2 regions of the Exiguobacterium sp. SH3S1 genome follow, and region 2 is predicted to be linked to the other one. Evidence: a T-box and tRNA genes for the amino acid it is inferred to sense, from the RefSeq annotation. Region 2 holds a T-box; the other holds one or more tRNA genes.
What was found. The T-box of region 2 lies ahead of EVJ26_RS02200 (valine--tRNA ligase). A T-box ahead of a tRNA ligase gene usually reads a tRNA of that ligase, here a tRNA-Val.
Positions count from the first base shown of each region.

Region 1: it has a tRNA-Val gene. The T-box ahead of EVJ26_RS02200 (valine--tRNA ligase) is inferred to sense a tRNA for this amino acid. The anticodon was not compared.

Region 1 covers NZ_SJUW01000008.1:105,913-113,724, forward strand. Annotated here, with positions in the region: gene EVJ26_RS10535 (FeoA family protein) at 1-232, shown strand, start outside; gene feoB (ferrous iron transport protein B) at 229-2,205, shown strand; gene EVJ26_RS10545 (FeoB-associated Cys-rich membrane protein) at 2,221-2,424, shown strand; gene EVJ26_RS10550 (DUF554 domain-containing protein) at 2,464-3,168, opposite strand; tRNA gene EVJ26_RS10555 (tRNA-Val) at 3,327-3,399, opposite strand; gene EVJ26_RS10560 (GNAT family N-acetyltransferase) at 3,486-4,043, opposite strand; gene EVJ26_RS10565 (DMT family transporter) at 4,111-4,425, opposite strand; gene EVJ26_RS10570 (DMT family transporter) at 4,422-4,751, opposite strand; gene EVJ26_RS10575 (TetR/AcrR family transcriptional regulator) at 4,763-5,341, opposite strand; gene EVJ26_RS10580 (alpha/beta hydrolase) at 5,473-6,255, shown strand; gene EVJ26_RS10585 (aminopeptidase) at 6,308-7,546, opposite strand; gene EVJ26_RS10590 (YkvA family protein) at 7,661-7,812, shown strand, end outside.
Region 2 covers NZ_SJUW01000001.1:430,784-438,595, forward strand. Annotated here, with positions in the region: gene EVJ26_RS02190 (bifunctional folylpolyglutamate synthase/dihydrofolate synthase) at 1-940, opposite strand, end outside; gene EVJ26_RS02195 (protein adenylyltransferase SelO) at 1,054-2,490, shown strand; gene EVJ26_RS14370 (hypothetical protein) at 2,758-2,934, shown strand; gene EVJ26_RS02200 (valine--tRNA ligase) at 3,028-5,679, opposite strand; T-box leader at 5,735-5,955, opposite strand; gene hemL (glutamate-1-semialdehyde 2,1-aminomutase) at 6,003-7,307, opposite strand; gene hemB (porphobilinogen synthase) at 7,304-7,812, opposite strand, start outside.

The sequences.
Region 1 (7,812 bases), on a different contig from region 2:
TTCATTACTTGCCATGCCGCTACATCAACCAGTGCTCATATCCGATTTAACGAGAATCGATGACCGCTTGCGGCGTCGCATGATTGCCTTAGGATTTTATGAGGGCTGTTCCGTACGAATTAAACGTCGGGCCATCTTTTCCGGACCGCTCACGATTGAACAAATCGAACATCAACAAATGATTGCCATCCGTCGCTGTGACGCTGAACAGATTGGGGTGATCGTCCCGTGACGCAACGGATTGCCCTAATCGGAAACCCGAACACCGGAAAAACGTCTTTATTTAACCGATTAACAGGCTCCTTCGCCCACGTCGGTAACTGGGCCGGTGTCACAATTGAACAGAAAATCGGACAGTTGCATGGAAACATCGGACAGTTGATCGACTTGCCCGGTGTCTATGATTTAGACCCGCTATCGGCTGACGAAGCAATCGTCTCGCGATTCCTGTTGCATGAACCGTTCGATGGGATGTTCAACATCATCGATGCCTCGCAGTTCGAACGTAACTTACAATTAACGCTCCAACTGCTCGAAATGGGCCGTCCGCTTCAAATCGGTCTGAACATGGTCGATGTCGCTGAAGGACGAGGCATCCACATCAATTTAAAGCGTTTGAGAGAACGTTTGGACGTGGACGTGTTTCCGATTACAGCACGAACAGGTGCCGGCTGTGAAGTCCTCCTGTCCTCCCTGCGAACGACCCCTCGCGAACCTTTCGTACTCGATTACGGGGAAGAGACCGAACAGGCGCTTCAACAAATTCTTGAAGCGACGGGACTCAGTGAGCGCGATCGCTGGGTCGCCATTCAATACTTGGCCGGAAATCGCGTCATTTCAGAACAGCTCGAGTCTTCGACGCCAACCGTCAATGAAATTCGTAAAGCGTTGGAAGTGAAACTCGGACGCTTCGCCCACGCCCACATTACAGAACGCAGACGCGACTGGACAAAAGACGTTCGCCATCACGTCGTCGATCAGCATAACGCACAACAAGCCACGGTCACCGACCGCATCGATGCCGTCGTGACACATCCGATCTGGGGCTTACCCATTTTCTTTACAGTACTTTACGCCTTGTTCCACATCACGTTCAACTGGATCGGTGCCCCGTTGTCCGATCTGTTGGATGGATTTCTGTCGGGTCCGGTCACATCCGGAACAAGCTCGTTGTTACAACTCCTCGGGACCTCCTCTTTCATCCAGGCGTTGCTGATTGACGGGGTGATCGCCGGTGTCGGCGGTGTCCTCGTCTTCGTCCCACAGATTTTCGTGCTCTTTTTCTTTATCTCGTTTTTAGAGGACTCTGGCTATATGGCGCGTGTCGCCATTGTCATGGACCGATTTATGCAACTCGTCGGACTGAACGGGAAAAGTTTTATTCCGATGATCATTGGATTTGGTTGTAACGTCCCAGGTATTATGGCGGCACGGACGGTCGAGGAAGAGCGGGAGCGGCTCGTCACGATTTTCATTTCACCGTTCATGTCGTGCTCGGCGCGTCTGCCGATCTATGCCGTCTTCGCTGCCAGTTTTTTCGCATCAAACCAAGCGCTCGTCGTCTTATCGCTCTATATGCTCGGGATCGTCCTGGCGTTGATTGCCGCGAAAATATTCACGTCCGTATTGGCGGCGGAAGATCGGAACAGCCTCTTTATCGTCGAACAGCCTCCATACCGTGTCCCCCAAGGGTTGACGCTTTGGCGCAGCACATGGCAAAAGGCGAAAGGGTTCGTCCGAAAAGCAGGTACGTTCATCTTTGGCGGTTCCGTCTTCATTTGGTTACTCGCCTATTCCGGTCCAGCCGGAATGGACGTCCCGATGAATGAGAGTTTTCTCGCTATGATTGGTGGAGTCGTTGCGACGTTGCTGATTCCACTCGGTTTCGGGACGTGGCAGGCCGGCGCTTCGCTCATCACAGGTTTTTTGGCGAAAGAAGTCGTCGTATCGACGATGGCGATCATTTATGCGGTCAGCGAATCTGACTTGTCCGCTTCGTTGCTTCCCGTGTTTACGCCGTTGAGCGCATATAGTTTCATGGCGTTCGTCCTCTTGTACGTCCCTTGTCTAGCGACCGTCGCCGTCATTCGGCGCGAGGTGGGAAGTGCCAAATTGACGTGGGTCGCTAGCCTTTATGGGCTTGGTGTTGCGTACGTCGTATCACTGATGATCTATCAAATCGGTCGTCTGTTCGGATTGTCTTAACAAGGAGGGAATCATATGTTCTTATTTGATTTACTGATCGGTCTTGCCGTATTCGGGTACGCCGCCTATTCGCTCTATCGCTACACCCGCAAAGCAAAAGCCGGTAAATGCGCCACTTGCGAAATCGCACCGACTTGCACGACATCCTGTGATGCCGCTGACTGGGATAAAATCATTGCGGAAGCCTTACACGCTGATAAAAAAAGTTATCATCAATGAAAAACGGACTAGCGCATTGTTTCGCGCTAGTCCGTTTTTTCATTGGAAGATATGTAATGCGGTGACAATGATCGCGACCATCAAAATACCGGGCAGTAAGTTGGCGACACGAATCCGGGTGATCCCGACCAGGTTCAACCCGATGGCGACGATCATGACGCCCCCGGTCGCCGTCATCTCCAAAATAAAGTCATCCATGAGCGACTCCGGAATGAACTTCATGATCTGGATGGCGAGCAACGCGATCGCTCCTTGGTACAACAAGACCGGTACGGCCGAGAACATGACGCCGATGCCTAGCGTCGAACTGAGCACAAGCGCCGTGAAACCGTCAATCAACCCTTTTGTATAGAGGACGTCATGGTCCCCGCGCAGGCCGCTGTCGAGCGCCCCGATGACGGCCATCGCCCCGATCACAAAGATGAGCGTCGCCGTGATGAAGCCTTCCGCGATGCTCGACTTACTTTTTCCACCGAGACGCCGTTCCAACTGATAGCCGATCTCGTTCAACTTCTCGTCGAGCTTCCACCATTCGCCAAGTGCGGCTCCGATAACGAGACTGCCGATGACGATTAAAAAGTTCTCACTCTTCATGCCCATCTGCACGCCAAGCAAGACGACGGCGAGACCGATGGCAGCCGTGACCGTCTCTTTCATCCGCTCGGGGATTCGGTGAAACAGCAGCCCGAGTAATGTGCCGACCACGATCAAGGCCGCATTGACGATTGTTCCGGTTAATACCATCGTATAATTCCCCGTTTCTGTATGTATTGAGAGGAATATACCAACTGTTTATGTGGGCTGTCAATTAAAAGAATACACAAAAAAAGCCACTTCTCGTAAGAAGTGGCTGCGCGGAAACCCACGTTCCTATGGGTTTCGCATCGGGTTTGGCACCCAAGTGATTCTGACTGGGCTCGAACCAGCGACCTCTACCCTGTCAAGGTAGCGCTCTCCCAGCTGAGCTACAGAATCAGGTCGTGTCCTCTCTTTAGGACACTATTAATATATCAAGAAACTAATGCCTTGGCAACTGTTTTTTAAAACTTTTTTTATTTTTTTCACCGCGTCATTTCTTCCCGCTTCATGTGACGGCATAGACGCTCCAAATCGCCGACATAAACGGACACGATCATGCCTCCGTGTTCGGTGTCACGGTCCCAACGCAAGCCGTTCGATTTCGCGACGCATTGTGACGGCACGTTGTCCGGGTGGATGAGCGAAATGATGTCTTTCTCGCCTTCCTCGAACGCATGTTGCATGAGACGCGCGGCCGCTTCACGGCCGTAGCCCATGTGCCAGTGCTTTGGTGCTAGCCAATAACCGACCTCGAGCTCGATTTTGCCATCAAGTTCATGCAAGAGCGTCCCGGCATGGCCGATCGGCTCATCACTGTGATGTGTCATCAGTTTGAGGAGTCCGGTCTGTCGGCCCGTCGTATATCGGGCCAATTGTCTCTCGAACCATTCGATTGTCTGTTCATCCGTATATGGCTTGCCGTCCGGACTGATAAAGCGCATCACCCGCGGATCTTGGAGTAGCGATTTTACGAAATAGAAATCGGAGATCGTGTAAGGTTCAAGCCGTAGACGTTCTGATTGCAACTCTACAAGATTCATCTTTCCCGCCCCTTTCGTTCACAATCTGAACTATTCAATTCCCGTTTTCAGCTCGTTTCAATCCTATTTACGCCACGACTTTCAACCCGACGACGCTCCCGATAATGAGCGCCAAGAAGAAGATACGCCACCGGTCGCTCGACTCGTTCAAGTACAGCATACCGAGAATCACTCCACCCGCCGCGCCAATCCCGACCCAAATCGAGTAAGCGAGCCCGAGCGGCAGCGTCTCGAGCGAACGCGACAACAAATAAAAACTTAGTGCGAACGTCGTGATCGAAAGAAGCGACCATTTTAAAATCTGATAGCCTTTTGATTTTCCCATGAAGAAAACAGCAAGCATCTCAGCGAGCCCAGCCCCAATTAAAAAAATCCAACTCATGCCGACTCACCTCCTGTCACTTGCTTCAAACCGACCACCCCGACAAGGAGTATCGCGATAAACAACAGCTTCATTCCCGTCATCGTCTCATCGAACAAAACATTTCCAACGATGACCGTCCCGACGGCGCCAATACCCGTAAAAACGGCGTACCCAGTGCCGGCTGGCAACACACGGAACGACATCGCCAACAAGCCAAAACTGACAATCAATAACGCGATGGTCACGACGGTCGGCCCTAACACGGTGAACCCGTTCGACAATTTCATCGTCGTCGCCCAAACAATTTCAAGAAGTCCGGCGAGCACGAGCCACAACCAAGCCATTTGTTCCTTTTTCATGTCCACCCGACTCCTTTCTTGAAAATTTTAAATGCTGCATGCTGTCGTTGCGCTCGATTCGTTGCAAACGAAAAGAGTGAAAGCAACGCCCCGTCCAAAAAGCAATAGTACGCATCATATACGTCGTCGAGCGATTGTTCCGGTAAATCGCCCCGCTCCATCGCCAAACGGAACTGCTCTTTCTCAAACGTTTGGAGCTCGGTCTCGACCGACCCGATCGTCGACTCGATGAAGGCGCGCAGCTCAGGCGGCGGTACGAGCAGCATTCGTTTCGTCAGCATCCATGTCTCTTCTTCTTCGAAGAAATGAATCAACGCTTCAACGATCGCCTCGATCCGTTCGAGAGGTGCCGCCCCGTCAGACGCGTCCCGTGCTTGTTCCCAAGCTCGCTGGTAACGCTCGGCCATCTGTTCGACGACTTGTTTGAACAGCTGTTCTTTTCCTTCGATGTGCGCATATAAAGACGGCTTCTTAATCCCGACATCTTCGGCGAGCGCCGCCAAAGACAGTCCTTCATATCCTTCAAGCGCAAACCGGCGTCTGGCAGCCTGTTCAATTCGCTGTTTCGTGGTCATGTGCGATCTACCCCTTTCATCTCCCCTCACTTTAACTAACGAACGGTAGGTAGTCAAACTTCCGGATTGAGTTTTTGTACGGACAACGCCAAAATGAGAAGAGACCGTCAGAGGAAGGGAGGAATGATTGTATGATCGAACAGTTTAGTTTCACCTTGCCGACCGAGACGATGCGCGGCCGAAAACGAATCGTCCGCGTCTACCGCCCTGACTTCGCTCGTACCGACGAGGCGTTGCCCGTGCTCTATATGCATGACGGCCAAAACGTCTTCGACGGCAAGACCGCGACAATCGGGGAAGGTTGGGCGATTGACCGCCATCTCGACGATTTGCAACTACCGCTCATGGTCGTCGCCATCGCAAGCGCCCCCGATTGGCTCGACCGCTATGACGAGTACTCGTTCTATGAAGACGAGATGCTTTATAAACGCATCGGGCCCGAGCTCGCTAAGACCCGGCCGACACTTGGCGGCAAGGGGCGTCTCTATGCCGACTGGCTCATGTTGGAGCTGAAGCCGTGGATTGACGCACGCTACGCGACCAACCCGGATGACGTCGGCGTGATAGGTAGCTCGATGGGCGGCGTCATCTCGCTCTATATGATGGCGACGTATCCGGCAATCCGTCGTGTCGGTTCACTGTCGACGGCCGCCTGGGCCAACCTCGACTCGCTCATTCGTGAACTGAAACAAACTGACCTGTCCGCCCGGCTCTATATGGATATCGGCACGAACGAAACGAGCGGACCGATCACGCCCGAGGACTACTTATACACGAATGCGAAACTCGTCGAGACGATCGCTCGGACCGGCATCGCCTTCCGCTATGAAGTCGAGCCTGGGGCGGTCCACAACGAGATTGCATGGCGACGTCGGTTGCCGAACGCGCTCGCATTTCTGTATGAACTCTCATGACATGAAAAGACGCAAAGGCGGTCGCCTTTGCGTCTTTACTTATTGTTTTCTATTAGATGACCCAGTTCCCATCACGCATGATGGCTTCGCGTGTCCCGTCCTCGAGCTCACCGTCGATATTCATTTCGGCCGAGCCGATCATGAAGTCGACGTGTGTCATCGAGTCGTTCGCACCATTCTCAGCGAGTTCTTCGGCCGACATCGCCGGTCCGCCTTCGAGGCACGTCGAGTAGGCACGACCGAGCGCCAAGTGGCACGAGGCGTTCTCATCGAACAACGTGTTGTAGAAGAGGAGTCCTGAGTTTGAGATCGGCGAATCGTCCGGCACGAGTGCGACTTCTCCGATGCGGCGTGCCCCTTCATCAAGGTTCAACAGTTCATCGAGTGCCGCCTGCCCTTGTTTCGCTTCCGCTTTCACGACTTTTCCGCCTTCGAACCAAAGCGTGAACCCGTCGATCAAGTTTCCGCTGTAGCTGAGCGGCTTCGTGCTCGACACGTGTCCTTCGACCGCATCTTTATCGGCGAGCGTAAACACTTCCTCCGTCGGCATGTTGGCGATGAAGTCGACGCCGTCCAGGTTCGGACCGCCGCCGCCGAGGAAGACGTGCTTCTTCGGAAGACCGATCGTCAATTCCGTGCCTGGTGCTTTGTAGTGAAGTTTCGCGTATTTCTTGTCCGTCAACAGCTGCGCCCGCGAGCGCAACGCTTGATCGTGTTCGTCCCAGGCGGCAACGACATCGTCTTGGTCCATTCGTGTCGCTGCGAAAATCGCTCTCCACAGGGCTGGAACCGCATCTTCACGGTCTGGGAATACTTTTTTCGCCCACGCTTCAGAAGCACCGGCCACGATTGACCAGCTGACATTATCACTCATGACATACTTACGCCATTTCGCGAGCGCGACACCAGACGCCCGGTTCGAGTCGGCGATGCGTGATGATTCGACACCGTTTAGCGCGTCGGGATCGTCGCTGACGATCGACAAGAACGCCGTCTTCTCTTCCGCGAGTTGCTCGAATCGTGCTTTGAGCCACTCCGGGAACTCCTTGAACGCTTCATTCGGTGCGTTGAAGTAACGCACTTTCGTCGTCTCTTCATCGCTCCAGTTGACGTACACTTGTTTCGCCCCGGCCGCGTAGGCCGCTTTCACGATTTGACGGACGAGCGGTGCTTGGCTAATATCGGCTCGGACTTCGAGCTGTTGACCCGGTTGAATGTTGACACCTTTTTTGACGGCAAGCTCAGCATAACGGGCAAATTCTGCCTCGGTCGGTAAAGTTACAGTAGACATATGTACAGTTCCTCCTTTTTCACTTACACCTATCTTCTTAAATTTTCGGAAAAGTTGCAACCAAATCGCAAAAACGGGCATATTAGTAGATGTAGAGAGAAGGAGGAGAAAAACATGTCAGATTGGAAAACGACTTATTCACACTTTTTAAACAACGCCCAAACCGACTTCACCGAGAACGAACAGCTAGGTGACTTATTAGTCCAAGGAGAACTCGCCCTAGCAAAAGTCACGGTCGACGTCGCTTCAAACGAAATTAGCGACAT
Region 2 (7,812 bases):
GTTCTAGTTTCAACTGCTCGACCAAGGCGGCAATCCCTTCCGCGTTATGCGCCCCGTCTAAAATGATCCGCGGCTCTTTTGAGATGAGCTCATAGCGCCCCGGATGTTGTGCCGTCTCAAGCCCTATCAATATCGCCTCGGTCTTCCACCCGAGATGGCGGGCGACAGCGACGGCGCACGCTCCGTTGTAGGCTTGATGATGACCCGTCAAGCCGAGCGTCACAGCAGGCAGTCCTTCATACGTAACGACCGTGTCCACTCCATCCTCGATCGACTCGATGAGCGGCGTGACCGCATGCACCGGTGCCTCCATCGTCCGCCCTTGTTGTTCGAGCAACGTGATCAACTGCGCATCGTCCAAACTATGGAACATCGGGACACCTCGTTTCATGATGCCGAACTTCTCCATGGCGATCTCTGCGAGCGTATCGCCTAGTATACCTTGATGGTCGTGCCCGATCGACGTCACGACCGTCGCGAGCGGTCGCTTCAACACGTTCGTCGAATCGAGCCGGCCCCCGAGACCGACTTCCCAAATGACGAGGTCCGGTTGCTGTTCATGGAAGTACAGCTTCGCCATGACCGTCAGCAGTTCAAACTCGGTCAACGTCTCCGGTGACTCATCGGCACGGTCACGGACACGGTTCGCGATGCGGACGAGATCAATCTCGTGAATCGGTTCGCCGTTCAACATGATCCGCTCCTCGAACTGGATGATGTACGGCGAGATGAACGTCCCAACGTTCAACCCCTGTTTCGTCGCCATGGCCCGCAAAAACGCGACGGTCGACCCTTTCCCGTTCGTCCCGGCCACGTGAATCGACGGCAATTCGTCAATTTTTAACGTCTCGAGCATCCACTCGACTCGATTCAATCCAGGCTTGATCCCAAACCGCAGTTGTCCGTTCAGCCATTCAAATACGTCTTGTCTTGTCTCCATCTTTAACCCACCCCTGTTCTAACACTTCCCTCTCATCTTACCAAAATTCTGAAGCCCTACGTAGGGAATCGGCTGTGCTATACTCGAAGCGAACAGAGATAGGAGGAATTCAGATGAAAGACACAGGTTGGAACTTTGAAGCGACATACGTCGAACTTCGTGACACGTTTTACGACCGTGGGCCGATCAACCCGGTCGACAAACCAGAACTCGTCTTATTGAATGAACCCCTCGCCGAGACACTCGGACTCGATATTGATGCATTGAAAGAAGACGTGGCGCTCCTGTCCGGTAATCGGCAGACCGACACGTCGTTCTCGCAAGCGTACGCCGGGCATCAGTTCGGCAACTTCACGATGCTCGGTGACGGACGCGCCCTCGTCTTAGGGGAACACGTCACAGCGAACGGTAAACGGGTCGACGTGCAGTTGAAAGGCTCAGGACCGACCGAATACTCACGCGGTGGTGACGGCCGGGCCGCCATCGGGCCGATGGTACGCGAATATTTGATTAGTGAAGCGATGCACGCGCTCGGCATCCCGACGAACCGGGCACTTGCCGTCGTCAAGACTGGTGAGCCGGTCATGCGTCAAGGGCCGAAGCACGGTGCCGTCCTGACCCGCGTCGCCTCGAGCCATATCCGCGTTGGCACGTTCCAATACGCGGCCGGGTCGATCGATGACGTCACCGCCCTCGCCGACTATGCGATCCATCGTCACGACTCGGACCTGGAAGGTCGTCCTGACCGCTACGAAGAGTTCCTCGGACGCGTCATCGAACGTCAGGCGAAACTGATCGCCGACTGGCAACTCGTCGGCTTCATCCACGGTGTCATGAACACGGATAACACGTTCATCAGCGGCGAAGGGCTCGACTACGGCCCGTGCGCCTTCATGGACTCATACCATCCGCACACCGTCTTCAGCTCGATCGACCGCGAGGGCCGTTACGCCTACGCGAACCAGCCGTATATCGGGTCGTGGAACTTGGCCCGACTCGCCGAGACGCTGTTGCCGCTGCTCGCCGACACGCAGGAAGCTGCCGTCGATATCGCCAACAAGCTGTTGAACGATTATACGGAGACGTATAAACAAGCATACTTCACCGGCCTCGCCCATAAGATCGGCCTCTACGTCCGAAAAGACGAGGACGACGCGCTGACAGACGAACTGCTCCGACTCATGATGGAGACCGAGGCCGACTTCACGAACACGTTCCGCGCGCTCACGCTCGGAGAAACGGAGTCACTTCCGTTCGCGTCGCGTGACGATGGGAAGGCCTGGCTTTCGGCATGGCGTAAACGTCTCGCTGAACAAGCTCTCCCAGACGAAGATGTGACGCGACTCATGCGCCAACACAATCCGGCCGTCATCCCGCGCAACCATCACGTCGAATCAGCGATCATGGCAGCTGAACGAGGTGACTTCGGTCCGACAACCGCCTTGCTTGACGTGTTGCGTCAGCCGTATGACTACGAAGCCGATTACGGGCGTTACGTGTCGCCGGGACCAGAGCGGACGTATCCGTATCAGACGTTTTGTGGCACATGAACCATCTCGCTTTCGCGGGATGGTTTTTTTAGGAACCTTTTATCGTTTGGATGCGTACTATAGACAAACGACACTCTGGAGGTTTACTATGCGACTACTTGCTTCACTCATTTCTCTCGGTTTCGCTTGTCTGATTTCTCTAGAACTGTGGCAAGGTCCGTTTTATAGTGGCTGGATTTGGTCTATGCCCGCCTTTTTCTTAGTCGTCTCGTTTTTCCAGTTCATGAAACATTTGAATGAGCTTGAATGGAGTGGTGAGAACGACACATGAAACTCGTTTATTTCACGATGATGCTTCTTGCCGGATTCCTATATGCCGTGTATCTCGTCCATTTGCATCGAGTCGGGCTGACTGATTCGCTCTACATGCACTTCCTGTGGATCACGGGAATCGGACTTTATGTTTTATGGCTACGTCGAAGAACCCCCAAACGTCGTTCGTGACGTCGGTGGTTCTTCTCGTTTAGATGCCAAAATTCTCCCAAACCACAAAAAAACCTTCCTCGGAGAACAAATTCTCCAAAGAAGGTTGATGTCTTACTTACGCAACTCTTCAAGACGCGCACGCACGGCGTCACGCTTGTCGAGGTAGTCTTTTTCTTTCGCTTTCTCTTCGTCGATGACGTGAGCCGGTGCTTTGCCGGTGAAACCTGGGTTGCCGAGTTTCTTCTGCACGCGTTCGACTTCTTTCTCGTACTTCGCCACTTCTTTTTCAAGACGGGCGATCTCTTCTTCGAAGTTGATCAAGTCGGCGAGCGGGATGAATAGTTCCGCGCCCGTCATGATCGCTGACATCGATTTGTCAGGTGCCGTCAAGCCACGACCGATTTCGAGTTCTGTTGCGTTCGTGAACTTGCCGATCGTCGCTTCGTTTTCGCTCAAGTAGCTTTGCGTCGTATCGTCACTCGTCGCGATGAACAATTGAATCGGTTTCGACATCGGTGCGTTCACTTCCGAACGGATGTTACGGACCGAACGGATGACGTTCATGACCGCTTCGAACGCCGGTACTGACTCCGCATAGTGGAGGTCGTCACGACGCGTCGGATAGCTCGCACGGACGATCGAGTCGCCTTCGTGTGGCAAGTGCTGCCAAATTTCCTCTGTCAAGAACGGCATGAACGGGTGCATGAGACGCATGATCGAGTCGAGCGTATGCGCGAGCACCGAACGTGTCGTCGCTTTCGCCGCTTCGTCTTCACCGTAGAGCGTGAGTTTCGCCATCTCGATGTACCAGTTACAGAACTCTTCCCAGATGAAGTTGTACAAGTAACGACCGGCTTCACCGAACTCATACTTGTCGACGAGGCGTGTCACTTGGTCGACCGTGTCGTTCAAGCGCGTCAAGATCCACTTGTCGGCGAGCGTCTTCTCACCTGAGAGGTCGATGTCTTCAAACTTCATCCCGTCCATGTTCATGAGGGCGAAGCGGCTCGCGTTCCAAATCTTGTTCGCGAAGTTCCATGTCGATTCGATCTTCTCCCAGTAGAAGCGCAGGTCGTTCCCTGGTGTCGAGCCCGTGAGCAGGAACCAGCGGAGCGAGTCGGCACCGTACTGGTCGATGACTTCCATCGGGTCGACGCCGTTACCGAGCGATTTCGACATCTTGCGGCCTTCCGAGTCACGGATCAGACCGTGGATGAGCACGTCATTGAACGGCTGCTTGCCCGTGAATTCGAGCGATTGGAAGATCATCCGCGATACCCAGAAGAAGATGATGTCGTAACCCGTGACGAGCGCGCTCGTCGGGAAGTAGCGTTTGAAGTCTGCTGAATCCGTGTCCGGCCAGCCCATCGTCGAGAACGGCCAGAGCGCTGACGAGAACCACGTGTCGAGCACGTCTTCGTCTTGATGCCAGTTCTCAATGTCAGCCGGCGCTTCTTTGCCTACATACACTTCGCCTGTCTCGTTATGGTACCAAGCCGGGATGCGGTGGCCCCACCAAAGTTGACGGCTGATGCACCAGTCGCGGATGTTTTCCATCCAGCGGAGGTACGTGCCTTCGAACCGCTCTGGGACGAAGTTGACTTTCGTCTCGTCGTTGCCTTGCGCTGCGAGCGCCGCTTTGGCGAGTGGCTCCATATCGACGAACCATTGCTTCGACAAGTACGGCTCGATGACCGCGCCTGAACGTTCCGAGTGACCGACCGAGTGCGTATGCGGCTCGATTTTGACGAGCGTGCCATCTGCTTCTAAGTCTTTGACGAGCTGCTTGCGGCAGTCGAAGCGGTCGAGCCCTTCGTACTTGCCAGCATTCTCGTTCATCGTCCCCGACTCGTCCATGACGAGGATACGCGGAAGCTCGTGACGGTTACCGATCTCAAAGTCGTTAGGGTCGTGCGCCGGCGTGATCTTCACGCAACCGGTACCGAACTCGACGTCGACATAGTCGTCCGCGACGATCGGGATCTCACGGTTCATGACCGGGAGCATGATCGTCTTACCGACGAGGTGCGCGTAGCGCTCGTCTTTCGGGTTGACGGCGACGGCCGTATCGCCGAGCATCGTCTCTGGGCGCGTCGTCGCGATCTCGATGTGACCTGAGCCATCAGCGAGCGGATATTTCATATGGTAGAACGCGCCTTCGACTTCTTGGTAGATGACTTCGATGTCGGAGACGGCCGTCTTTTGTGCCGGGTCCCAGTTGACGATATATTCGCCGCGGTAGATCAAGCCTTTTTCATACAAGCGGACGAAGACTTCCTGGACCGCTTTAGAGAGTCCCGCGTCGAGTGTGAACCGTTCACGCGAGTAGTCGAGGCCGAGGCCGAGTTTTGACCACTGGGCACGGATCGTGTCGGCGTACTCGTCTTTCCATTCCCACGTCTTCTCGAGGAACTTCTCGCGTCCGAGGTCGTAACGCATGATGCCGTCCTCACGGAGCTTCTGTTCAACTTTTGCCTGTGTCGCGATACCCGCGTGGTCCATCCCTGGGAGCCAGAGAACGTCATAGCCTTGCATGCGCTTCAAGCGCGTGAGTAGATCTTGGAGCGTCGTATCCCACGCGTGTCCGAGGTGAAGTTTCCCTGTGACGTTCGGTGGCGGGATGACGATCGTGTACGGCTGTTTCGAGTCGTCCTCGTCCGCCTTGAACACGTTGTTCTCCATCCAATAGTCGTACCATTTCGCTTCCGTCGCACTCGGGTCGTACTTCGTCGGCATGCTGATTTCGTTTGTTTCGTTGGTCATTGTGCCAATCCTCCTCTATCTGTCTACACAAAAAACGGCTACTCTCGTCCTTAACGCTAAGGACGAAAGAAGCCGTATCTTCCGCGGTACCACCTTAGTTCGCCAACACGTGGCGCCCTCAAAATCGAATAACGGTCGATGGACCGGACCTTCCTACTTGATTCACAAGGTCAGCTCCGAGGCGACTTCCGCACACTTCCCTCGCGACCTTGCACCAAGCGGCCGCGTCTCTAGAAAGGAGTGTTGTTGCGTACTATTCCTCATCATAGCTTTTAAACGTATCTGTTAAACAATTGTAGCGATTGAAGACGTTTCAGTCAAGATTACAGTGAAAACTCTTGTTGTAGCTCTTTGAACGTCGCTTCGACCGCCGCGAGCGTCTGATCGATATCTTCGTCTGTATGCACAGTCGACAAGAACAAGCCTTCGAACTGTGACGGTGGCAAGAACACGCCACGCGCCGCCATCTTCTGATAGTACGAGCGGAACATGTCGAGGTTCGACGTTTTCGCCTTCTCGAAGTTCGTCACTTTCTCGTTCGTGAAGAAGAAGCCGAACATCGAGCCGGCCCGGTTCGTGTCGTGCGGGATGTTATATTTCTCGGCCGCTGCCGTGAAACCTGCCGCGAGACGGTCGGCTTTGCGCTCGAACTCCTCGTAGTGCTCAGGCTTGAGTTGCGACAGCGTCGTGTAGCCGGCGATCATCGCGAGCGGGTTGCCTGAAAGCGTCCCTGCTTGGTAGATCGGCCCTTGCGGTGCGATGTGTTCCATGATCTCCCGTTTGCCGCCGTATGCGCCGACCGGAAGGCCACCGCCGATGACTTTGCCGAGGCACGTAAGATCAGGCGTCACGCCAAAGTAACCTTGGGCGCAATTGTAGCCGACGCGGAAGCCGGTCATGACCTCGTCAAAGATGAGGAGCGCGCCGTTTTGTTCCGTGATTTCACGAAGTCCTTCGAGGAATCCTGGCTGCGGCGGGACGAAGCCCATGTTGCCGGCAGCCGGTTCGACGATGACGCCGGCGATGTCGTCGCCGTGCTTCTCGAACGCGATGCGAAGCGCGTCGAGGTCGTTGTATGGGACGGTGAGCGTATGGCTCGCCAAGTCTTTCGGGACGCCCGGTGAGTCCGGGAGACCGAGTGTCGCGACACCAGATCCGGCCTTGATGAGGAGCGAGTCCCCGTGGCCGTGGTAGCAGCCTTCAAACTTCAAGATCTTCGTCTTGCCCGTATAGCCGCGTGCGAGACGGAGAGCCGCCATCGTCGCTTCCGTACCGGAGTTGACCATGCGGACCATCTCGATCGATGGGACGCGGTCGATGACGAGCTCGGCCATCTTTGTCTCAAGCTCTGTCGGTGTCCCGAACGTCCAGCCTTTTTCAGCCTGATCTTGGATCGCTTTCATGACGACCGGGTCGCGGTGACCGAGAATGAGTGGTCCCCATGAGAGGACGTAGTCGATATACTCGTTGCCGTCGATGTCGTAGACGCGTGAACCTTCACCGCGTTCGGCGAAGATCGGCGTCATCCCGACCGATTTATAGGCACGGACCGGGCTGTTGACCCCGCCCGGCATGAGTGGGAGTGCTTGTTTGAACGCTGCTTCTGAGCGAGTTTGCTTGTATGTCATGCGAATTCTCCTTCCAAATAGCGACAGACGTCTTTTGCGAAATACGTGACGATCAAATCGGCACCGGCCCGTTTGAAACCGACCATCGTCTCCATGACGATACGTTGTTCATCGATCCAGTCGTTCATCGACGCCGCTTTAATCATCGCGTACTCCCCGCTCACGTTATACGCCACGATCGGCATATCGAGCGAGTCGCGCATGTCGCGGATGATGTCCATGAACGCGAGCGCCGGTTTGACGATCATGAAGTCGGCACCTTGCTCGACGTCTGACTGTGATTCCCGGAACGCCTCACGACGGTTGGCCGGGTCCATCTGATAGCCTTTGCGGTCGCCTTCACCAGGCGCCGACTGCGCCGCGTCACGGAACGGGCCGTAGTACGCCGATGCGTATTTGACGCCGTAGCTCATGATCGGGATGTGGCTGAAGCCGTTTTGGTCGAGCCCTTCGCGGATGGCGGCGACGAAGCCGTCCATCATCGAGCTCGGCGCGATGATGTCTG